2 regions of the Dehalobacter sp. MCB1 genome follow, and region 1 is predicted to be linked to the other one. Evidence: riboswitches for the same ligand, from Rfam matches in the RefSeq annotation. Region 1 holds a riboswitch; the other holds the start of a gene.
What was found. A riboswitch is a leader RNA that binds a small molecule or an ion and turns the genes downstream of it on or off. The one in region 1 is predicted to bind cyclic di-AMP.
Positions count from the first base shown of each region.

Region 2: another riboswitch for cyclic di-AMP. It lies ahead of ablA (lysine 2,3-aminomutase); the one in region 1 lies ahead of A7K50_RS03920 (NlpC/P60 family protein).

Region 1 is NZ_LXPC01000006.1:50,802-63,307, forward strand. Features, by position in the region: gene A7K50_RS03900 (DUF4474 domain-containing protein) at 1-558, opposite strand, end outside; gene A7K50_RS03905 (hypothetical protein) at 647-1,117, opposite strand; gene A7K50_RS03910 (ABC transporter ATP-binding protein) at 1,287-3,035, opposite strand; gene A7K50_RS03915 (DUF456 domain-containing protein) at 3,233-3,712, opposite strand; gene A7K50_RS03920 (NlpC/P60 family protein) at 3,829-5,025, opposite strand; cyclic di-AMP (ydaO/yuaA leader) riboswitch at 5,029-5,161, opposite strand; gene A7K50_RS03925 (TrpB-like pyridoxal phosphate-dependent enzyme) at 5,314-6,684, opposite strand; gene A7K50_RS03930 (Xaa-Pro peptidase family protein) at 7,186-8,370, shown strand; gene A7K50_RS03935 (carbonic anhydrase) at 8,392-9,018, shown strand; gene A7K50_RS03940 (S1-like domain-containing RNA-binding protein) at 9,186-10,022, shown strand; gene A7K50_RS03945 (uracil-DNA glycosylase) at 9,991-10,704, opposite strand; gene A7K50_RS03950 (PLP-dependent aminotransferase family protein) at 10,954-12,138, shown strand; gene A7K50_RS03955 (Ger(x)C family spore germination protein) at 12,150-12,506, opposite strand, start outside.
Region 2 is NZ_LXPC01000001.1:148,612-161,117, reverse strand. Features, by position in the region: gene nhaB (sodium/proton antiporter NhaB) at 1-926, opposite strand, end outside; cyclic di-GMP riboswitch class I at 1,013-1,104, opposite strand; gene ablB (putative beta-lysine N-acetyltransferase) at 1,302-2,150, opposite strand; gene ablA (lysine 2,3-aminomutase) at 2,125-3,408, opposite strand; cyclic di-AMP (ydaO/yuaA leader) riboswitch at 3,555-3,692, opposite strand; sodium ion sensor (DUF1646 type) at 3,746-3,800, opposite strand; gene recQ (DNA helicase RecQ) at 4,139-5,929, shown strand; gene A7K50_RS00735 (YaiI/YqxD family protein) at 5,913-6,365, shown strand; gene A7K50_RS00730 (PD-(D/E)XK nuclease family protein) at 6,632-10,195, shown strand; gene A7K50_RS00725 (UvrD-helicase domain-containing protein) at 10,188-12,506, shown strand, end outside.

The DNA of each region.
Region 1 (12,506 bases):
AACGTCTTTCAATGTGAGACAGATATCCATTGTCAACTCCTCCGGCTCAGCAAATTCTCCGAGCTTGAATCCGGTCAGCCACCAATGTTTTGCTTTTCTAGAGAATAGTTCTTTACCATTCTTTTTGATGGTATATGACATATTCAGAAGCTCTTTATCGTCGACTGACTGATAAATTAGACCGTTTGACTTATACAGGCCAATTTCGCCGCCGCTGACCAAATCATATTGACCTTTCCAAAGGCCAATCATCCACTTTTCGTTCAGGTAATCAAAGGTTATGGGTTCACAGTCGATAATCATGCCAAGCGGCGCGGCAGCCTCATCAAAAAGCCGGCAATAACCGATATACCTTTGCCAGGGCTTCATATTTGAGATAAAAATATCCTGACTCACATCATAAGAATAACCGGCAATTTCAATGATTTCATCAAGGTCTTCGTTACCGGTGCCAACTGTATCAGACCCTATCTCAGTATCAACTACTGACTTATCCCAGGTTGATTGCTGCATGCTTTGGTGATAGGAATATGAGTCATTTCTGTTAAATAATAACATCTTACTTCCTCCTTAATAAAATACCAATATATGGATATAATATGTAAAAATACCCAGTATGCAAATACTGGGTATTGATAAATTGAGATCAATGACTCGGTCTGCTCTGGCCCTGCATACTCTGGCCATACTGCTGTTGACCCTGCTGACTCTGCTGGCTCATTTGAAATAACTGGCCCTGAGTCTGATCAATAAGTTGACCCATTTGTTCCAGTACCTGGTGAGCCTGGATTTGCTGATTGGCCTGTGTCAAAGCGGTCATCGCCGTTTGAATAGCTTGTCGCAGTTGTTGATCTGCCTGCTGTTTCTGCTGCTGGGTCTGGTTACGGAAGCCCTGAATTTGCTGCTGCAGCTGATTAGCTGCCTGCTGGCTCTGCTGAATGATTTCGTTCTGATTTACTGTACTACCCTGAGAAGAAAAGTTACTGAATGATACTTGTTTCAACTGATTCATAGTGTTTTCCATTGCGGATAATTGACTTCTTAGATCGCCGATTTCTTCACTGACTTCCATGTCTTTTTTGGCAGAAGCTAAGATGATCTTGTTTTTTTCATCCATTTTATCTTTACCTCCATAAGCAATTATGACCTAATTTATTTTTGTCAAATAACAAAAATATTATTAAGTTAAATTTTTCTGCAAAAATTTTTCGGCAAAACATACCGATCATTAGTGCTTATGGACAATAATTACGTTGAATCGTTTACGTTGATCTGCTTTACTTCGGCTAAGGTTCTTGTGTATCGTTTCCTTCAAACTGCATGTTGTAATACCGGGCATAGATCCCGTCAAGATTAATCAACTGGCGGTGAGTGCCTCTTTCTTGGATGCCCTCATCTGTAATGACAATGATTTCGTCAGCATTTTTAATGGTACTCAGACGATGGGCAATAATGATCGTCGTTCGCTTATGTGATAGTTTGGACAGAGACTCCTGGATATAGCGTTCGCTTTCATTGTCCAATGCCGATGTCGCTTCATCTAGGATTAATATCGGCGGGTTCTTCAAAAACACCCTAGCTATCGACAGACGCTGTTTTTGTCCTCCCGAAAGCCGGACGCCCCGTTCACCGACGAACGTGTCATAACCAAGTTCCAAAGACATAATGAATTCATGAATGTTAGCACTGCGGGCAGCCTCAATGATTTCCAGGTCGGAGGCATTCGCTTTGCCGTAGGCAATATTTTCCTTGATCGTACCGCTGAACATATAGACATCCTGCTGCACGATCCCGATCACATTTCTTAAGGATTCCAGTGTGATATCCCGGATATCGATGCCGTCAATCGTAATGGTCCCTTCAGTAACGTCATAAAAACGGGGGAGCAGGGAGCATAATGTTGTCTTTCCACCGCCAGAGGGACCCACCAGAGCAACTTTTTTCCCGGTAGAAATTCGGATGCTGACATTCTGGAGGACATCATCACCCAGGTTGTATCGAAAAGAAACATTGGAAAATTCTATTTCGCCTTTGACGTTTTCCAGCGGCAGGGCGTTTGTTTTTTCAATAATATCAGGTTTTGTCTCCATAATTTCCACAAAGCGTTTAAACCCGGCAAAACCCTTTTGAAACTGTTCGGTAAAATTAATCAAGACTTCCAGGGGTTGAACAAAGATATTGATGTAAAGCAGGTAAATGACAAGTTCCGTTAGTGTTAGTGATCCGTTGGCAATGGACAAACCGCCGGAGACAATGACGACGATATAAAGAAGCCCGGAAAAGAAGGAATTCCAGGCATGATAACCTCCCATCATTTTATAACTGCTAGCTTTGGATACCAAAAAGTCCTGGTTGCTTTTCTGGAATTTCATTTTTTCTGCTTCTTCGTTGGCAAAGGACTTGACCACCCGGATTCCAGCCAGACTATCCTGAAGGCTTGCGTTGACCTTGGCAATTTTGACTCGGTTATCCAAGAAGACCGCTTTCATCTTGAGGTTACGCTGAATACTGAAAATCACCATAATTGCTGTGACAGCGAGCAGGATAAGAGTCATTGGCACATTCAGCAGCATCAGCAAAACAAATGACCCAATAATCTTCAGGAGGGAAATAAATATATTCTCGGGTCCGTGGTGAGCCAGTTCGGAAATGTCAAAAAGGTCGTTAACTAGTCTGGACATCAGCTCACCGGTATTGTTCTGGTCGTAGTAAGAGAAAGACAGCCGTTGAAACTGCGTGAATAAATCCCTGCGCATGTCGGCTTCCATTCGGGCTCCCATGATATGGCCCCAGCAAGTGATGAAATACTGGCAAAAGTAGCGGATTATGTAGAGTGTCAGCAATGCTGCGCCGAAAAAGCCGATGCTGTGCAGGATCACCTCTCTGCCTTGAGTAAAAACATTTTTGTTTAAGTGATTTAGGATTTGAGGAAAGGACAGATCGACGACGGAGACAATCACTGCACAAAGCATATCCGTATAAAACAACAGGCGGTAAGGCTTATAATAACGAATAAAACGGTTCAGGATATTCATGCTGCAGAGCCACGCTTTCTAAAAATAAAGCCTGCAAATACTTGCAGGAATCTCATTCTTTTCTTGGACAGTATATCATATTTCATTAAAAGAAAAAATCAGCGGATAAATTCCATTCTGCGGAAACAATGAAATTAATATTTCTGTCAGAAAATCAAGGGGAAATGCGCTTTCTATAGAATATTTATGCAAAGTCATTAATAGATGCGCACGAAAAAATAGATAATCATAATGATTTCAGCACCGATCTTAACAGCTGTACCGCCAAGGACACCGAGCAGTGTACCTAAACCAATTCGGATTGTCTTCTTTAATTCCGTACCGCGGATCAGTTCGGCTACAATCGCCCCCAAAAACGGACCGAGAATAATACCAAGCGGTCCAAGAACGATCAAACCCAGAATAGTACCAATCACTGCGCCCCAGGCTGCTTGCTTGCTTCCGCCGAAGCGTTTCGTTCCGATAGCCGAGGCAAAATAATCCACAAAGAACAGCAGGATTACGACCAGGGCCTGCAGGATAAAAAAGTAGGCATTTAACGTTGTGAAGCCTGTCATAAAGCCATAGACCAGCATACCTGCGTAGATCAAAATGATGCCGGGCAAAACGGGAAGAATGGTTCCAACAATACCAACAATAAAGAGAATAATCGCGATGATTAAAGCAAGCGTATCCATTCTTCCTTCCCTCCATTTTCCGATAGGATCATCCATACGTCATCTGATAATCATATGTTTGCTGCTTACTCGTATAAATATACTGGATTGAAAGAAAAAACATTGATACAAAGCCTTTAATATCTTCGTGCACCAAGATAACTGGAAGAATGAGCGCTTAGATTGGATACCACGACGCCGGCTGAATAATTAAAGGCGTGCACATATTGTCCTCCGCCGATATAAATACCGACGTGTGAGGCGCCCCGGGCATAGGTCGAGAAAAAGACAAGGTCTCCCGGCTGCAGCTCATTTCTACCAACCGGGGTACCGGAAGCATACTGCGCGAAAGAGGAATGGGGAAGGGAGACACCGGCCGCAGCGTATACATAGCGGGTAAATCCGGAACAGTCAAACCCGCCGGGGCTTATTCCGCCATAAACATATGGGCATCCGACATAGCCCAGTGCATAATCCACGACATTTGAATAGCTGCCGGATCTGGAAGCAACCAGGATTGGCTTGGCAGTCGGTCCTTCGGCAATCACTTTAGTCACAGCGGCCTGGAGGATTGTTTCCTTCACAACCTGCTTTTTTAAATATTTACCGTTGCTCTGGACATAAGAATAGGTTACGGACTTTGATCCGTCACTTCCTGCCGTAATCACTTCTTTTTTGCCAAAGCCGAGCGAATAATCCTTCTTGGTGATGGTATCATATTGGATTTTCTGGGTTTCCGTATATGTTCCCTGACAGATGACAGTAAGGGAATGATTGTCAATTAAAGATTTTAAAACCTGTTCAGGCGATTGAATTTGGGACAGTTGAGTAGTCGTTTTGGAGGATGTGACATCTTCGGCGATCGTCGCAGATATCACAACATTATCTTTCGTGGGTTTCACGTAATAGGCCTGAAACTCTTTTAAGACCTGATCAATATCTCCAGCATCCGGTAAAACGGCAATCACAGTACCATTGATGGTGAACTGATAGGCAGCGTAGGGTTGATTAATTTTTTCTTCAATATTGTTCGGCCGCAGCGTAGAACGAAGGTAATCGGCATTACTTACGGTAACATGGGCATAAGTAACTGTGTAAGGTTCTTCTTTGGTCGCAGACATCATAAGTGTATCTGCGGTATTTTGGCTGAAGACCAGTCCAAGTTGTTTTCCGTTGACAGAGACAGCGATGGCATTCATTGGGGCAGCAAGGTAACAGGCAAATGACCCGATCAATATCATAGTAATAAATAAACCACCGAGCAGGCGCGGTGATTTCCATGATATTTTTTTAAGGCAGGTCAAGGTCACGCAAATGATCTGCTTAAAATGCATCAAATTTTCACCTTTCTTAGCTTACGAGGTTAGTTGACGGATTCGGACCAAAGGTATAGGCCCTACGCAAATGCGATTCACCCCAGAAAAAAAGTTCCCCCGCTCCAGGCTAACCTGGATTCAGCTGTACATTTAGTTATATTATTATACACAATTCTAGTACAATTCGACACATAATTAAAATGTCCTGCCGCGGAATGAAAAATTCTTGGTTATGATGACTGTCAAGTAAAAAGCTGCCGACAAAATTATCAGCAGCTTTTTACGAAATCTGTTATAACAGTGGTTCTACAGATCCACTGTTGGCAGTGTAGCAAAGCCTTTTTCCAAATCATCATCGGTCGGAATATAGTCTGTCATTGTGCCGGCATTATAGCTCATATAAGCAGCCATATCAAAATATCCGGTGCCGGTCAGGCCGAACAGGATGGTCTTCTTTTGACCAGTTTCTTTGCACTTGAGCGCTTCATCCATCGCAACCCGCAAAGCGTGTGCGGATTCGGGAGCAGGCAGGATGCCTTCGCAGCGCGCGAAGGCTGTAGCTGCTTCAAATACTTTGGACTGTTCAACTGCTCGGGCTGTCATATAGCCGTCATTGTACAGCTTGGAAATGATTCCGCTCATGCCGTGATATCTGAGGCCTCCGGCGTGGTTCGGGGAGGGAATGAACCCTGATCCGAGCGTGTACATTTTGATCAGCGGCGTTGTTTTTCCGGTATCCCCAAAATCAAATGCATATTTGCCGCGGGTCAGAGAAGGACAGGAAGCTGGTTCAACGCCAATAAACTCGATATTGTTCTTGCCGCGGATTTTGTCACCCATGAAGGGTGCAACCAGACCGCCAAAGTTCGATCCGCCGCCGACACAACCGATGATCATTTCAGGCTCAATGCCGTACTTGTCACAAGCAAGCTTGGTTTCTTCGCCGATCACGGACTGGTGCAGCAGGACATGGTCGAGTACGCTGCCAAGTACATAACGGCAGTTTTGGGTTTTGACAGCTGTTTCAATCGCTTCCGAAATCGCGCAGCCGAGTGAGCCGCCGGTGCCGGGGTTTTCAGCCAGAATCCTCCGTCCGATTTCGGTCGTATCGGAAGGAGAAGGAATAACTTTTCCACCATAAGTTTCAATGACGGCTTTCCTGTAAGGCTTCTGTTCTGAAGACACCTTTACCATATAGACGGTTAATGGAATATTGTAAAATGCACAGGCCATCGATAAGGCCGTACCCCATTGCCCAGCACCGGTTTCCGTTGTCAGGGAAGTCAAACCCTGTTTTTTGGCGTAATAAACCTGGGCAGCTGCGGAGTTTAATTTGTGGGAACCAGAAGTATTTGTGCCTTCAAATTTGAAATAGATCTCGGCAGGTGTACCCAGCAGTTTTTCAAGATTATAGGCTCTTACAAGCGGGGAAGGACGGTACATCCTGTAGTATTCGCGAACTTCCTCAGGAATTTCAATATATTCGTCCGTATTGTTTAGTTCCTGTTCAATCAGTTCGTCACAGAAGATCGGCCGAAGATCATCTGCGGTGCAGGGCTTCATGGTGCCTGGATGGATAAAGGGCGGCGGGAGCTCTTTCATAACAGCTTTTACATTATACCAGTACTTGGGCATCTCTTCTTCAGGTAAATAGATTTTGTAAGGTATGCTTGTCATGGTCTTCATTCCTTTCCAAATGATTCGTACTATTTTTTGATTAATCTTTGATGAATAAACAAAAATCTATAAAAAAAGCCTTGTCCAAACTATCGGACAAAGACTTTGATCTCTGCGGTACCACCCAACTTGCGTTTACACGCCGCTTAAAACGTATGATGGACATACGCTCCATTTATAACGGGCGGAGTTCCCGGCCTGCATACGCTTACATCAATCATTCCTTGTAATTTCTGCACGGCCCTCATGAGTCCATTCACATCAGTGCTGTTACCGCTTTTCCACCGGCCACGGCTCTCTTAAAACAGCAAACATCATGTTACTACTCTCATTCTGCGGTTTAACAGTATTAAATATTGCTTAAATCTTAGCTTGAAATTAATTTTTTGTCAAGAAAATGTAAAACTCCAAAGTCAGGGAATTGTACCATTTTGAAAAAACGCAAAGTATGGTAAACTCTAGAGAAGTACGCGATAACATTCTCTAACGGAGGAACTGTCTATGACACTTATGATAAACGAGCTTGACCGGAGACTGAATCACTTATGCGGCCTTATGGATCAGACCTGTCCTGATTGGGATACTATACTTATTTTGGGTAAAGTGAACCAGTACTATTTTACGGGAACAATGCAGGACGGCATGCTTATTATTCAAAAAGACCGGACCCGCCGCTATTTTGTTCGCCGAAGCTATGAACGCGCCAAAGCTGAATCGCTCCTGACAACGATCTATCCGATGGAAAGTTACCGTGATGCGGCCGGGATGATTGGAACTGGGCTAGGGAATACGTATCTTGAAACAGAGATTGTGCCGCTCGCCATGCTGCAGCGGCTGAAGAAGTACTTCACGATGACAAACATTCATTCAGTAGACAAGCCGGTGCTGTCGGTCAGAGCGGTCAAATCGCCGTACGAGCTGGAATGGGTGGAACAAGCAGGAAAAAACCATTGTAAGCTGCTGCATGAACTTGTTCCGCCGCTGCTCAGGGAAGGTATGAGCGAGGCTGATTTTGTAGCGGAACTTTATGCCGCTATGATCAAAATTGGACATCATGGTGTCAGCCGTTTTTCCATGTTTCAGACGGAAATGGTTGCCGGACAGATCGGTTTTGGCGAAAGCTCTCTTTACCCAACCAGTTTTGACGGTCCCGGTGGGGCTTATGGAATGTGTCCTGCCGTTCCTTTGTTAGGCAGCCGGGAAAGGAAGCTGAAGAAGGGGGATTTGGTTTTTGTCGATGTCGGTTTTGGCTGCAATGGCTATCATTCCGATAAAACCCAGGTCTATATTTTTGGAGCTAAGCCTGATGCCGATGTTGTGAAGGCGCATCGCGCCTGTATGGAAATTGAGCAGCGTCTGGCAGCAAAGCTGATTCCAGGGGCGATACCGTCGGAAATCTATCAATCGGTAATGAGCACGCTCAGTGAAGACTTCAGACGGAACTTTATGGGGTATGGGGAACGGCAAGTCAAGTTTCTCGGACACGGCGTTGGACTTCATGTCGATGAGCTGCCTGTAATTACGAATGGTTTTCTAGCGGAACTCACTGAGAATATGGTCATCGCGCTCGAACCGAAAAAGGGTCTGCCTAACATTGGCATGGTAGGTGTGGAAGATACCTATGTGGTGAGTGCTGCCGGCGGCAGATGTCTTACGGGCGGAGGAACGGACATTATCGAGGTATAAAAAGAAGCAAGGATGTAAAATATGGAGAAATTACTGCAGGGCCTTATTCAATTTAAAGAAACGGATTTCCAGGAGCACAGGCAGCTTTTTGAAGAATTAGGGAATTCTCAAAACCCGCATACGTTATTCATCGGCTGTTCGGATTCGAGACTGGTACCCAATTTAATCACCGGGACTTTACCCGGAGAACTGTTTGTTATCCGGAATATCGCCAACATTGTACCGCCTTACCGTAATACAGAAGAGTATTTGGCCACGACTTCTGCGATTGAATATGCCGTCAATATTCTTGGCATTCAGCATATCGTAGTCTGCGGCCATTCCAATTGCGGAGGGTGCAAATCGCTATATGCCTCGGAGAAAGAAATGCAATCGATTCCGCACACCCGAAAATGGCTGGAATTGGCAGGGAATGTTAAAGAAAAGATCATAGCAATGAATATTCCGGAATCGGAAATGGCAAAAAGGGAATGGATGACTGAACAGATCAACATTGTGGAGCAGCTCAAACATTTGTTAACATATCCGTTTATCAGGGAAAAAGTCCTGAATCAGACGCTGACAATTGAAGGCTGGTACTATATCATTGAAACGGGTGAGGTCTTCCGCTACAATCGGCATAATAGTGAATTTGAACTTGTGAATTAACTGCGAATCAAGACTTGGATGTCGTTTGATCCAGGGAGTCAAAGATCGTATGATTTTCTGGATTTTTAGTATAAAAATGACCGATAGTAGTACAATCTTCTAAATAAAGATATAATAGGAAATACTAAGATCTGATATATGATGTATGAAATAAAGAGGGAATTTGGATGATTGAATATGGCAAAATGCAGGAACTAAAAGTCGTGAAAACATCTCAAAATTGGTATATCCTGAATGCAAAGAACGATACGCAAAATAGTGTATTATTACCGATAAGCCTGGCTCCGAAGGATATCAGAATAGGTGATAAAATCGAAGTATTTGTTTATAGAGATACGAAAGAAAGGATCATGGCCTCCATAAAAAAACCAAGGCTGGTACTTGGTGAAACGGCTGCTTTAACTGTCGTCGATACGACAGAATTTGGCGCTTTTTTAGACTGGGGTTTGGAGAAAGACTTATTGCTGCCGCTTAAAGAGCAAGTCGGTGAGGTTAAAAAAGGCGGCACTTACCTGGTGGGATTAGCGCTCAATAACAGCCATCAATTATATGCCACAATGAAAATATATGATTCGCTCAAAATAAACGCTCCTTATAAAGAAAATGACAATGCCCATGGCACTGTCTATAACTTTAATCCTGAGTTTGGCGCGTTTGTCGCCGTGGATAATCAATATCACGGGATGATTCCAAATAAAGAATTGTATGGCAGCATCGCAATCGGTGATAAGGTCGACGTCCGAATCAAGAAGGTAAGACAGGATGGCAAGCTGGAATTAAGTTTAAGACAAGAGATCGCCCAGCAAATAGAGACGGATGCCCGGGTCATTTTTGAGAAGTTAAAAGCAAACGGCGGTGTGCTTAAGCTCAATGACAGAAGTTCTCCCGAAAAAATCAAGTCGGAACTGAAAATGAGCAAATCTGCCTTCAAGCGGGCGTTAGGCAGGCTGCTCAAAGAAGGTGCAGTCCAAATCACGGACGATGCGATTCGGTTAATGTGGTAGATGAGGCAGGCAGATTTTCTATTTGCCAGTCAATTGGCTTCTTGCCAATCGAGACCAAAAATTGATTGGCCCTGGAAAATGGTCTGCTGCCGAAGAAACCGGCATGGGCGGACAGTGGACTGGGATGGACAGATTTGATGATACAATGCCTGGATGGATTGAGAATGCTCAGTTTAGACTGGGCATTTCTTCCCCAGAGGATAAAAACAACAGGGTCTTCCTGCTCATTTAAGAGCGCAATGATTTTATCGGTAAACTGGGACCAGCCGATGCTGCTGTGGGAATTGGCCTGACCGGAACGGACGGTCAGCGAGGCATTCAGCAGCAGGACGCCTTGGTCGGCCCATTTCTTTAAATATCCGTTGTTTGGAATATAACATCCCAAATCATCGTGCAGTTCTTTAAAGATATTTATCAAGGACGGCGGGGTCTGGACACCCGGCTGAACAGAAAAGCTTAGACCGTGGGCTTGTCGAGGGCCATGATAGGGATCCTGGCCTAGAATAACTACTTTTACATCCTTGTAAGCGGTATAATGCAGCGCATTGTAAATATCGTATTTATCGGGATAAATGGTTTTTGTCCTGTATTCGTCGATCAGAAACTTTCTAAGTTTTTGATAATATTCTTTCGTAAATTCCGTATGAAGCAAATCGTCCCAGTCATTTTTTAGGATCTGCATTCCAAATCACCTCGCAACCAATTATATCATTTTAGGTCATCACATAACAGAGAGAGCTGGGGTATCGCGGGGTAAAACATTCCTGAACGTTCAGGAAAGCAGTTTGATCTTAGGCGTTGATTCTTAGAAGGGGATGAAGGCTCTTAGGAAGAAAACCTCCGCAGATATTGGGACTTTAATCTTCCGCTTAAATGTGGGATACTAATAGATATGTGAATTTGTGCAAAAAGGCAGGAAAAAGAGAACGTTATGGAATATAACTATGCAAAAAGGATTAATCATTTGAAAGCTTCAGAAATCAGGGAGATATTAAAAGTCACGGAAAATCCGGAAATCATCTCCTTTGCGGGCGGGCTCCCGGCGCCGGAGCTGTTTCCAGTTGACGAGATTAAAGAAGTCAGCAGGATTGTGCTGGAAGAAGAAGGGACGGAAGCTTTGCAATATACGACCACTGAAGGTTATCTTCCTTTGCGGAAATGGATTGCAGCGCGTATGAATAATCGGCTGGGCACCAAATTTGAGCCGGATAATATCCTTTTGACCCACGGTTCACAGCAGGCCCTGGATCTTTCCGGAAAGGTTTTTTTAGATGAAGGAGATATCGTACTGTGCGAAAGCCCGACGTATCTTGCTGCCATCAGTGCGTTCAAAGCTTATGGCTGCGAGTTTAAAGAGGTGCCGACGGATGAGGAGGGCATGATCCCTGCGGAACTGGACAGGATACTGGATAGTACGTCCAATGTTAAACTCATTTATGTCATTCCCGACTTTCAAAACCCGACAGGCAGGACCTGGAGTCTTTCCAGAAGGGAACATTTGGTTAAGGCGGCCAGGAAACATCAGATTATGATCATTGAAGACAATCCTTATGGCGAATTGCGTTTTGAAGATGAACCGCTTCCGTCCCTGCAGGCTTTTGACCAGGACGGTTGTGTCTTAAGCCTCGGAACGTTCTCCAAAATATTCTGCCCGGGCTATCGGATCGGCTGGGTTGCCGGGAATCAGAAGGTGATTGAGAAGTATGTCCTTGTCAAACAAGGAACGGATCTGCAGTGCAATACGCTGGCGCAGAGAGAAATTGCCAAATACCTTGAATTGTATAATATCGATGAACATATTGAAAAAATTCGCAAAGTCTATAAAAGACGCCGCAATCTGACGATAAAATTAATGGAGGATCATTTCCCAGAGGGAGTCACCTTTACCAGACCCAAAGGAGGGCTCTTCGCCTGGATTGAGCTTCCGACGGATATCAATGCCAGGGATGTGCTGATCAAAAGTCTGAAAAAGAACGTCGCGTTTGTACCCGGCGGGTCATTCTTCCCGAACGGTGGGAGAGAAAATACTTTCCGGATCAATTTTTCCAATATGCCTGACGATAAAATTGAAGAAGGACTGCAAAGCCTCGCCAATGTCCTGCGTGAGTTTGTCTAGCATGATTTTATTCAATCGGTAGGATTAATCTCTAATTTTTCTTTTAATCTGCCGGTGCTGGTGATCTTTGCTTTCACATTAATCTCAACATTAGCGTTTACAAAAGCTTCTCGCCATTCCGATCCCAAAGCATGAAATGTTTTGGGATCTTTATGATGAAGCTTTTCGGAGAAACCTAAGAAATCAGCCTGATAAGTTTTGGCCTGGTTAACTGTTACAGTGGCTATTTTTTTTAGGTTTTCACTAATGACAGGTTCTAATTGCGCAATATCTTCTTTCGCAAGGGTTAAACCGTTATTTTCATCGATTTCTCCTTTCGTCTCGATGGTAACCTGATAAGATATTTTTTGATTGGTAACAACCGGTTT
Region 2 (12,506 bases), on a different contig from region 1:
CACAAAGCCATTACAATCAGGCGCACACGTCCGCGCATATTCCTGGCAGCATCTTTGGCTTTTACATCATCTTCCATAACCTTTCTCACAGATTCCGGAAGCTGGTAGCCGTACCCCCAGAACTTAGTAACTTCAAGGATAATGGTGGTCAGAAGACCAACGATCAATACCGAGATAGACACAGGGGCACATTGTATAAAGAAATCTACGAAGTCCCATTGCATAATGGAGCCAATCAACAGGTTCTGCGGTTCACCAACCAGTGTTATTGCTCCGCCCAGCGCAGTGCCCACAGCACCATGCATCATAAGATTACGCAGAAAACCACGAAACTCGTCCAGGTCTTCATGAAGTTTGTCATCAACACTATGGTCGTGATTAATGTCATACGTTTCGTATACTTTTTCGCTGGAAGCAAACTTGTGGAAGATGCTATAGAAACCATAGGCCACGGCGATAATCACTGCCGTTACGGTCAGCGCGTCCAAAAACGCAGAAAGAACCGCACCCAGTACAGCGAACAGGAATGAAAGCGCGACTTTAGAGTGTACTTTAGTAAGGAGCTTGGAAAACAGGTACACAAGACCTTCTTTCATAAAATAGATCCCGGCAACCATGAACATCAGAAGAAGAATAACCGGCAGGTTCATTTCAACCTCGTGATAGACCATATGAGGGTTAGTAAGTCCGAGCACAACGGCTTCGATCGCCAGAAGCCCACCGGCAGGAAGCGGATAACATTTTAACGCCATTGCCAGGGTAAAAATAAATTCGACAATCAACACCCACCCGGTAACGTACATACCGGCGGTAACCATCAAAATAGGGTTCAACACCAGAAAAGCAAGAATTGTTCTTTTGTACCAGTCCGGAGCGTGACCCAGAAAATTTGCTCTGAATGCTTGTCTGATGCCCATTTGTTTCATATGTACTATCCTCCCAAGTGAAAATTAAAGATATAAAAAAGAGAGTACTCCAAAACGGAACTACTCCCCCCCAAGAAGTTCATATTACTTGCAGCCTGGCAATCATAGCAACTTACAAGCAGCCTTAGACCCATAGCTTTAGCGTCCTTCACTTTCACGAAGTTTGCACCAACCTGTACAACTATATATTGTTATTTTTGCTTAAGTTTTTATATTATAACAAAAAATTATTCTTTTGAATACCCTGAATATATCCACTTTATGCTGAATTGTCCAGGTATTTACCTTAAGTATTTGTTTTTTAATATAATCCTTTAGCAAATCAGGCTATCTCTCAAAAATCTTCTTCCCCTTGACTTACAAAATAGTATTTTACTATTTTAAAGTTTTTACCCAAATATTCATATCTTCAAAACCCCCGCAAATATGGCAGTTGTTGATTAGTCTACCCCGATACATATACCCCAGCTTGCTTAAAGACCTGTTGATCCCAAGATTGTTAGCTCTTGAAAGGCTATATGCTGTAGCAAAGCCATTACGTTTCAAGTGTGTTTCCAGTTGGAATATCAATTCGCTTAATATATTTCTGCCTCTATACTTTGGATAAGTGGCGCAATCAGTTATTTCAGCATTCATGTTCTCTTTGTCTAGAACCACCGAAGCAATACTAATAATTTTCCCTTCCTCTTCCGCCACCATAAACAAGACATCATCCCGCATGACTTCTTGAAGATACTCTCTGCTAAAAATAGGAGTTGGATAGGTTTCAAATACCGTTTGAAAAAGCTGAACCATCTGGGGAATATCGTCCGGCACGGCCTGCCTTATCGTATAGTTTTTATTCTTAGTCAGCTCAAATTTATTGGTATTCTTAACACAATAATCGATAATTCTGTTTTCTTTCTCCTCATAGAGTGAATTTTTGCGCTTTGTATCAAGAAAAAGGGATATACAAGTTGCATCCTCTCCCTGAAAAAAACCGTCGATACCCCCCTCTGCTACAAACCCACATTCCTTAAAGATACTAAGATCTTGTTTATAACAATTCGCAATAATCTTACCCAGATTTTCTTTTTTGGAATAATCAATTATCTCTTTGATTATTAACTCTGACAAAAGAGAATGACTCAATATTTTAAGCCTTTTATTGCGATAATCCACGTACATGTCCACACCCGAAAAGTTAGTATATAAATTTTTACATTCGTCTTGATCTATATTCATGGAAGTCCTCCCTCTTATTGAGTCTTACGTTTCTACTTGGAATCAAGCACACTTGTTCATCTCTATATAACTTTTCTAATCCCCGGTATTCTTTATTCTTGAATTTACTGCACGTGCCGCATTTTCGGCACTGGTGCGTTTTATCCCGAGGCTCGCTATACGTGCAAATTACACCTTCATAATTTCTAAGAATGATCTTTTCAGGGGAATATGAAATCAAGTATTGTGGATTGACCGGGATCTTCCCCCCGCCTCCAGGCGCATCCACAACAAACTGTGGAATAGCTAGACCCGAGGTATGTCCACGCAGCATTTCTATGATTTCAATCCCTACAGAAACCGGAGTTCTGAAATGCTCTATTCCTTCTGAAAGGTCGCACTGATAAAGGTAATATGGTCTGATTCTGGAGCTTACCAGTTTTTGAACCAAATCACGCATTATATAGGGGCAATCATTAATGCCTTTTAAAAGTACAGACTGGTTGCCCAGAGGAATTCCGGCATCCGCCAATTTCTCACATGCCATGCGAGCCTCAACTGTCAGTTCCTTGGGGTGGTTAAAGTGAGTATTCAGCCAAATTGGATGATATTTTTTCAGCATTTCGCAGAGCGTATCGGTAATTCTCTGAGGCATGACAACTGGTGTTCTTGTGCCTATCCGTATTATTTCCACATGTTTGATTTCTCGTATTGATCTTATGATTGCTTCCAGCCTTTCATCAGAGAGGCATAAGGCGTCCCCTCCTGACAAAAGTACATCTCTGACTTCTTTATGCGCTCTGAAATAATTAATCGCCCGTTTGATATTGTCCTGGGAAAGAGCCCTATCCTCATGCCCGGCAAATCGTCTTCTTGTACAGTGGCGACAATACATTGAACACTGATCAGTAATAAGCAAAAGTACCCTGTCCGGATATCTGTGAGTAAGACCCGGGACTGGCGAGTCGACTGTTTCATGCAGCGGATCACAACTGTCGAACTTGGATATTTTAGTTTCATGAACCGTCGGTATTGCTTGCCGCCTTGCCGGGCAATGTTCGTCATTTGGATCCATAAGTGTAGAATAGTAGGGCGTTATTGCCATACGTAATTTTTTTAGACTTACTTCTACTCCCAGGCGCTCATCCAGGGTAAGGTTGACTACTTGTTCCAATTGATCAATTCTTGTGATTCGGTTAGAAATCTGCCACTTCCAGTCCTGCCACTGTTCTTCTGTTACATTTTTATATAAGGGTATATCCCTATAATTTCTTTGCATATTATTTAATTCCCCTTCAGATTCTTAATTGAGGATTGTCATTCCTCAATATTTAAGGTATATAAAACAAAATGCTGCAGAGAAGTCTCTGCAGCATATGCCTAAAAAATTTATACCCTAACTAAAGATGTCATCAAGCATATTAATCACCTTCTCTTCCAACGCTTACGAGATTAGCTGACGGATTCGGGTCGAAAGAGCTTAACCCTACCAAAGCATCTGCTATGGATTCACCCCTATTTGTTTGGGTCTCCCGTTCCATACGGATTCAGCGTTTAAAATAAATTCAGTTTTGTTCTTTGATAAAAACATAAGGTGAAAAGCTAACACATTAAGTAGCCTCCCACCCCAGAGCCTTGTTTCTCTTGAAAATGGCAAGTGCCATTCCAACCGAAAGCAAACGTATTATGTTTTGCGTATCCTATTTACTGAATCCAGCCAAAATATTAGCTGATAAATATAGGATAACAAAAGATTAATTTAATGTCAATTTAAAATGTATTTTTTTGGCAATGTTTCCTAACCATGTGAACTACAGTTCTCGTTTACAGAAACACCTCCTGAAAATAATTGCTGCAATGATATCAACGATATGAAGAATTGTAACAAAAATCCTGAGATTAATAAAGGAAATGACTTTTTTTCGGCGAACTTTAATACATAAAATCAGCCATAGATTCTGCTCTATGGCTATTTTTCTATAATCCCGACGATGGGAGATTGATTGGATATGATTACCAAAGCAAAAGAAGCCCTGCTCAAATATTTCGGTTACCGGGATTTTAGAGGAGGACAGGAACAAGTCATTGCAAGCCTGCTTCAGAGGCAGGATACGTTAGCCATTATGCCCACAGGGGCAGGCAAGTCGATTGCGTATCAGATTCCGGCGGTTCTGTTTGAAGGGGTTACGCTGGTTATTTCCCCTTTGATCTCTCTAATGAAAGATCAAGTGGACAGCCTCAGGCAAACCGGGATTCCGGCTACGTTTATCAACAGCTCTATTTCTCCGAAAGAGACCTGGTCGCGCATTGACAGGATGCAGCGGGGAGAGTATAAACTGGTCTATCTGGCACCGGAGCGTCTGGAATCGGAAGAGTTCCTTGCCAGGTTGAAGGGACTGCCAATCCATTTTGTGGCTGTAGACGAAGCGCATTGTGTTTCCCAGTGGGGCCATGACTTTCGCCCAAGCTATTTGCGGATCAGCAAGTTTTTGCAATCCCTGCCCGCAAGGCCGTTGGTCGGAGCTTTCACAGCTACGGCCACAGAGGAAGTCAGGCAGGATATCATCCGCTTGCTGGGCCTCAAGAAACCGAATTGCTTTATTACGGGATTTGATAGGCCGAACCTGAAGTTTTCCGTTCTGCGCGGTGAAAATAAGAAGGTTTTTGTTCAGGATCATCTGAGAAATAACCGCAATGATTCGGGAATTATCTATGCCGCGACGCGTAAAGATGTCGATAGACTCTATAAATTGTTGAAAGGACAGGGATTCTCAGTCGGCTGTTACCATGCCGGTTTGCCCGATCAGGAGCGAAAGCGCAATCAGGAAAAGTTTATCTATGACGAGATTGCTGTGATGGTGGCGACAAACGCTTTCGGTATGGGAATCGATAAATCCAATGTCCGGTTTGTGATTCATTACAACATGCCCAAGAACATCGAATCCTATTATCAGGAAGCCGGCAGGGCGGGTCGTGACGGTGAGCCGGCAGAATGTTTTCTGCTTTTTGGCCCCCAGGATGTGCAGATTCAAAAAATGATGATTGAAGAAACCATATTTCAGGAACAGCGTGTGGCCAATGAGTATAAAAAACTGCAGGCCATGGTCGATTACTGCCATACATCGAGATGTTTAAGGCAGACCATCCTGGAGTATTTCGGAGAAACAGAAAGTCCCAATAAATGCCGGAACTGCAGCAACTGTGACGATGACCGGAAAAAGGTTGATGTAACTCTGGATGCCCAAAAAATTCTGTCCTGTGTTTACCGGATGAAGGAACGTTTTGGTTCGGCGTTGGTAGCCGAGGTACTCAAAGGCTCCCAGAACAAAAAAGTTCTGCAGTTTGGGCTAGACAGACTATCTACCCATGGGATCATGAAGGACACACCGCTGCAGGAGATTAAGGACAGGATCAGTTTCCTGGCAGCCGAAGGTTATCTCGTGGTTGCAGGCGGCCAGTATCCGGTAATGAAGCTTGCGCCGAAAGCGGCGGCTGTGCTTAAGAGTGAGGAAAGAGTGTATCAGATTCAGGTGCAACGGGAAGAAGTATCGCTCACCGCCGCTGAACAAATATTTGAAAGACTGCGGGCCTTGCGCAAACAGATTGCCCAGCAGGAGGGATTGCCTCCGTACATGATTTTTCCGGACAGCACGCTCAGGGAAATGGCTCAAAGCTGTCCGCAGGACAGGAATACCCTGATCCGGGTAAATGGCGTTGGCGAAAGGAAACTGCAGAAATACGGGGATTTATTTTTAGAGGAGATCAAGGAGGCCCTGCAAGGACATGAAAATATTGGTTGACGCCGACGCCTGTCCGGTGAAAGAGATCATTGTGAGCTGCGCGAAACAATTTGAACTTCCGGTCATCATGATCATCGATACTTCCCATGAACTGAAGGATGACTACAGTATGGTGATCACCGTGGACCAGGATCGGGACAGTGTAGATTTCGCGCTGATGAAGCGGTTGGCCAGGGAAGATATTGTTGTCACGCAGGATTATGGACTGGCGGCGCTTGTTCTGGGGAAAGGCGCCAGGGCCATTAATCAAAATGGCCTTATTTATACGGACAGCAATATTGAACGGCTCCTTTTCGAACGTCACGTCGGACAAAAGGTACGGCGTGGGGGAGGAAGAACTACCCATGTCAAGAAAAGAACCAAAGAAGACAATGAACGGTTCAGGACGGCCTTTATTAGGCTGATCGAAGAAACCAAAGACCGTACGTTTGAATAACTCAAGAATGATAGAAAAAACACAGAATTACGAGTACAAGGTATTTAAATTAACTACCAAAAAAATTATAATGCAAACATTCATCAATATTACCCGAGATTTGGTCTGCGTGCCATAATTCCAGTGTCAAGCGGAGCATGGATGCGCAGCGCGGCCTTTTGTGTCAAGGATGACACAACGGCCGAAAGCGGAATTGTGGCATGCAGACAAGCTCGAGATAATAACACTGTTTTAGTTGGATAATTCTCAGAGGAACGGAGAACAGGATGAGTCTTAGGTTTATTTACGGACGGTCCGGCAGCGGCAAGTCCACCTATTGCCTGAATGAAATAAAGGAACGTGTCAACAACGGAGCGGATCATCCTTTGGTGCTGCTTGTGCCGGAACAGTATACGCTGCAGGCGGAGAGAGACCTGATTAACGTGCTGAAGACCGGAGGGATTCTAAAGACGGAAGTATTAAGTTTCCGCCGCCTGGCATTCAGGGTATTTAACGAGGCGGGCGGAATCACGTACCCGCATATCCACCCAGCAGGCAAGAGCATGTTGATCTATCGTGTCCTCATGCAGATCAAAGAAGAACTGAAGGTCTATACGAGATCAGCCGAGCGCAAAGGGTTTATCAGTTCGCTTTCAGGGCTGATCACGGAGCTGAAACGGTATAATGTTACGCCGGAAGATCTGCAGAACGCCATTGCCGTTATGGCGGACCAACCGCTCAAGGATAAACTGACTGAACTGAATGCCGTCTATTCCGGGTTCGAGGAACTGATCCGGCAAAGATACCGGGACAGTGACGATGATCTTACCCTGACGGCAGCCAAGCTGGAATCCACCACCATTTTTGACGGCGCGGAAATCTGGATTGACGGTTTTGCCGGATTTACACCGCAGGAATATAAAGTCATCACTATGCTGCTGCTTAAGGTGAGCAGGGTAAATATCTGCCTGTGTACGGATTCCCTGGCTGAAGAAGGTCTGTTGGAAACCGATGTGTTCTCTGAGGTCAAGGGGGTGTACCGCAAGTTCAAGAAAATCTGCCAGGAGGCGGGTTTGGAGATCGAGCCCCCGGTTCAGGCAGCGGGATTTCCGTTGCCCAGGTTCCGCTGCAGTGCAGAGTTGTCCCACCTTGAACGCTACTGTGATGTGTATCCGCATCGGGTATATACCGAAGCAACCAGGGATATCTTCCTGCATGCTTCGGTGAATATTTATGCGGAGATTGAAGCTGCAGCGGCAGACATAGTCAGGCTTTGCCGGGATCGTGGGCTCAGGTACAGAGATATTGCCGTAGTCACCGGAAACCTGGACGGCTACCGGAGTTTTCTGGAGACTGTTTTTGCTGAATATGAGATCCCGTATTTTTTGGACAGAAAGACCGAGATCACGGATCAGCCGCTGGTTAGGATGATGCTGGCGATGCTCGATATTTTTAGTGACAACTGGTCTTACGAAACGGTATTTGCTTATCTGAAAACCGGTTTATCCGGTCTAGATAGGGAACGTATCGACCACATCGAAAATTATGTGCTGGCCTGTGGGATCCGCGGTAGCCGCTGGACGAAAAATGAAGACTGGACGATGCATCCGGGTTTGCTGCCGGAAGAGAATCAGCGGCCCCAAGATGTGGAGAAGGCCGAAGCAGAGCTGAAGGAAATCAATCAGACCAGACGTGAAATTGCAGCTCCGCTTCTTCAATTTCGCGCCAAAACCAAAAACAGAAAAAAGGCTTCGGAAATCTGCGAAGCCTTGTATGATTTTCTTGGCGGGATAGGCGTCCCGGCCAGATTGGAAAGGATCATGGAAGAATTCAGGCGGCAGGGTATGCTAAATCTGGCCAATGAATACGGTCAGGTCTGGAATATCCTGATGAACGTCCTGGATCAGACCGTGGAGACTATGGGCGAGGAGCCTTTGAGTTTGGAAAGCTTTACGGACACCCTGAAAATCGGCTTTGCCGAATATCAGATTGGGTTGATACCGGCTTCGCTGGATCAAGTTTTGATCGGCAGCATCGAGAGGTTTCGAAGCCATGAGATCAAAGCACTTTTCATTTTAGGGGTCAATGACGGGGTGTTCCCTGCCACTGCTCAGACGGAAGGTATCCTGGCCGATGCGGACCGTGCCGCGCTGAATACGGTGGGGATCGAACTGGCTAATGATACCCGCACGCAGGCCTTTCAGGCCCAGTATCTGATTTACCGGTCTTTAACGACCGCATCTGCTTATCTTCGCCTGAGCTGGCCGATCGCCGACCAGGAGGGCCGAAGCTTACGGCCTTCGATGGTGATCTACAGGTTAAGGAAGCTGTTTCCGAAAATTACGGAAAACAGCACGCTGATTCCAATGCTATCCGGGTTTGCTGCTGGTAAAGAAAATGCTGAGACGGAGAATATAGGGACGGAGAATACAGAGACGAAGAATACAGAAGTAGTGAATGCCGGCACAGAAAATACCTGGCTAGAAAGTGCTGAACTAGAACAGCTGACCGGAAAATCCCCTTCTTTTAAACAAATGGTTGCAGCTTTCCGCCGCAAGGCAGAAGGGCTGGAAATCAACGGCTGGTGGCAGGATGTCTATCGCTGGTACAATGGGCTGGAAGAATGGAAACCGCGCTGTGAGGCGCTTCAGACTGCATTTTCAGCCAGAAATATTGCCGAGCCGGTCAGTTCTGAAAAAATAACGGCGCTGTATGGCGCATCGGCTCATGCCAGTGCATCGAGGCTCGAGAAATATGCGTCCTGTCAGTTCGCATTTTATCTTCAATATGGACTTGAAGCCAAAGAGAGAAAGATTTATCAGTTCAGTCCGCCGGATGTCGGGACGTTTATGCATGCCGTTCTCGAAAGATTTTCGCTGGAGGCGGCCCAGCAGCAAATCTCTTGGCGAGAGATGGAAAGACCGTGGTGCCGGGAGAAAGTCTCGGAGATTGTGGATGAAATGCTTCGAAAAATGCAAGGGTCCGGCCTCACGGCCTCCCAACGGTATACTTCACTTGCCTTGAGACTGAAAAGGGTCATCACGCGTGCGGTCTGGATGATTGCAGAGCACCTCAAGCGCAGCGGCTTTGAGCCGTTGGGTTATGAGCTTGGATTTGGCGAGCGGGAAAAGTTCCCGCCGATTGTGATTGAACTTGATTCAGGCCGAAAGGTATCTTTAAGCGGAAGGATTGACAGGGTCGATGCGCTGGAAGCTGAAGAAGGGACCTACCTCAGAATCGTGGATTATAAATCCGGGAGCAAAGATTTCAAACTGGCCGACGTTTATTATGGACTGCAGATCCAGTTGTTCACGTATCTCGATGCCCTCTGGCAGAACAGCGGGCTGGAGACAGAAAAACCAGTCCTGCCGGGAGGAATCCTGTATTTCCGGATCGATGATCCTATCGTCAGAGCTGACGGCAGGCTTACGGAGGAAGAGATCGAGCTGGACATTATGAAACAACTGAAAATGAAGGGCTTGCTGCTCGCGGATGTCAAATTGATCAAGGAAATGGACCGGACCATCGACGGCACTTCACTGATCATTCCGGCCAGGATCAATAAGGGGGACCTTCTGGGCAAATCATCGGCAGCTACCCTGGAGCAATTTGAAATCCTCAGAAAATATGTCCGGAACCTTCTGAAAGACTTATGTGAGGAAATGATGAGCGGCAGCGTTTCGATCACGCCGTACAAGAAAAAGCGGACAACCTCGTGCACCTACTGCCACTACGCTGCAGTCTGCCAATTTGATCCGGCCAGAAAGGAAAACAGCTTCCGGTTGCTGGCTGACCGTGGGGATGAGGAAATCTGGAACGATATCATGAAGGCGGAACAAAATCATGACTGATCAGACGAAATGGACGAATGAACAAAGGGAAACAATTACGGCCAAGGACTGCAGCCTGCTGGTTGCAGCGGCTGCCGGGGCCGGCAAGACGGCCGTGCTTGTGGAGCGTATCATTCAAAAGATTACAGACAGCCATGATCCTGTGGACATTGACCGGTTGCTCGTGGTGACGTTTACCAATGCAGCTGCGGCAGAAATGAGGGAAAGAATTGCCGAAGCACTCGCTGCAGTACTGGAAAGCAACCCGGGGTCTTCCAATATGCAAAAACAGCTGACGCTGTTAAGCAAAGCCAGCATTACAACCATTCACTCATTTTGTCTTGAGGTCATCCGCAGTAACTTCCAGGCCATTAATATTGATCCGTCTTTCCGGATCGCCGATGAGACGGAAACGATGCTGATGAAAATAGAAGTGCTCAATGACTTGTTTGATGAAATGTATGAAGAGAATGCCGAGAATCAGGATTTTCTTGAACTATTAGAGTGTTATGTCGGCAACAGGGACGATCAGGCCTTACAGGACATGGTGCTGAATCTGCATACGTTTATACAAAGCAGTCCCTGGCCGGAAAAATGGCTTGCGGAGATGACCGAACGTTTTGCTATGCCCGAAGGTACGGATTTCAGCCAGACCTGCTGGGGAAAAGTCTTGCTTAAAAGTATTGGACTCGAAATTGAGGGACTGATACAGAATATGCAGGCCGCTGTTGCCCTTCTGCAGCCTGGTACAGGACTGGATAAATACCGTCCTGTCTTCGAGGAAGAATACTGCTTTCTGCAGCATATCCGGGAGCTTTGTCTGGAAGAACGTAATGCCAGGTGGGATGACCTTGCCCAAACAGTCCGGGACTACCTGTTTCAAAGACTGCCGGTAGCCGGCAAAGATGCGGATAAAGCTGTTCAGGAGCAGGTCAAAGAAATCCGGGATCAGGTCAAAAAGAAAATCGGCAAATTGAAAGAAAGGTCGCTGGCAGCGGATTCGGAAGAAATCAGAACCGATTTGCAGATCCTTCAGCCGCTGATGCAGTGTCTGGGCAGACTGGTTGTTGAATTTGAACGCAGATATGCGCTAAAAAAGAATGGCAAGTCTCTGGTGGATTTTAATGATCTGGAACATTTTTGCCTCGAAATTTTGACTGTACAGGATGAAACGGGAGCGTATGTACCATCTGAAGCAGCCAAACGCTATCAGGAACGCTTCGCGGAAATTCTGGTTGATGAGTACCAGGACAGCAATCTGGTCCAGGAGATTTTGCTTCAGATGATTTCCCGCACAGGATCAGCCAGGCCGAATGTCTTTATGGTCGGAGATGTCAAACAGAGTATTTACAGATTCAGACAGGCTAAACCGGAACTGTTTCTGGAGAAGTATCACAGTTACTCTCCGGAACAAGGTGCCAGCCATCGAAAAATTTGCTTGTATAAGAATTTCCGCAGCCGCCGGGAAGTGGTTGATGCTGTTAACTACATTTTCAGGCAGATCATGTCCGTACAAGTCGGGGAACTGGACTACAATGACAACGAGGCTTTGAATCCGGGAGCTGTCTTTGCTGAAAATGACCAGGAACATTTGACTGTCGGCGGGGCGGTAGAATTTCATCTTATTCAAACAGGTGATCTGGAACGGCTGGATCAGGAAAACGGATTTTCTGACAGTTCAGGTCAGGAAGAACAGGAATTGACGGAGTTTGCGGACGCCTCAAATGGCCTCTCTGATGAAACGGAACAGATTGACCCGGGTCTGCTGGATGCGATCCAATGTGAAGCCCGCTTTACGGTCAGAAGGATACAGGAACTGTTTCATCCGGACGAACAAGGCAGGAGGACGGCCGTCTATGATAAGGAACGTAAAGCGTACCGGGAGCTGCGCTGCAGCGACATTGTCATTCTTCTCCGGACCACCCGGAATTGGTCCGAGGTATTCACGGAGGAACTGACGGCGGCCGGTATCCCTGCCTTTGCTGATACCGGCACAGGATTTTTCAAGTCATCCGAGGTACAGGTGATCCTGTCACTGCTTCAGATCATTGATAATCCGTTGCAGGATATTCCATTATTGGCCGTTCTGAGATCGCCGCTGGCCGCTTTCTCATCCGATGAGCTCGCCGGACTGCGGCTTACCAGACGGCATGTGCCGATCTATGAGGCACTCAAACAGTTGGTGGAAGAGATGGCAGAAGGGGATACCCCTGAACCGGAGAGCGGAGAGCCTGATAACGAATTAGGGAGCAGTAAGCCGGAAATCAAATCTCAGAGCCAATCCACGGACGGAGAATCTGAGATTGAAAAAATAAAGAACGAAATAGAGACG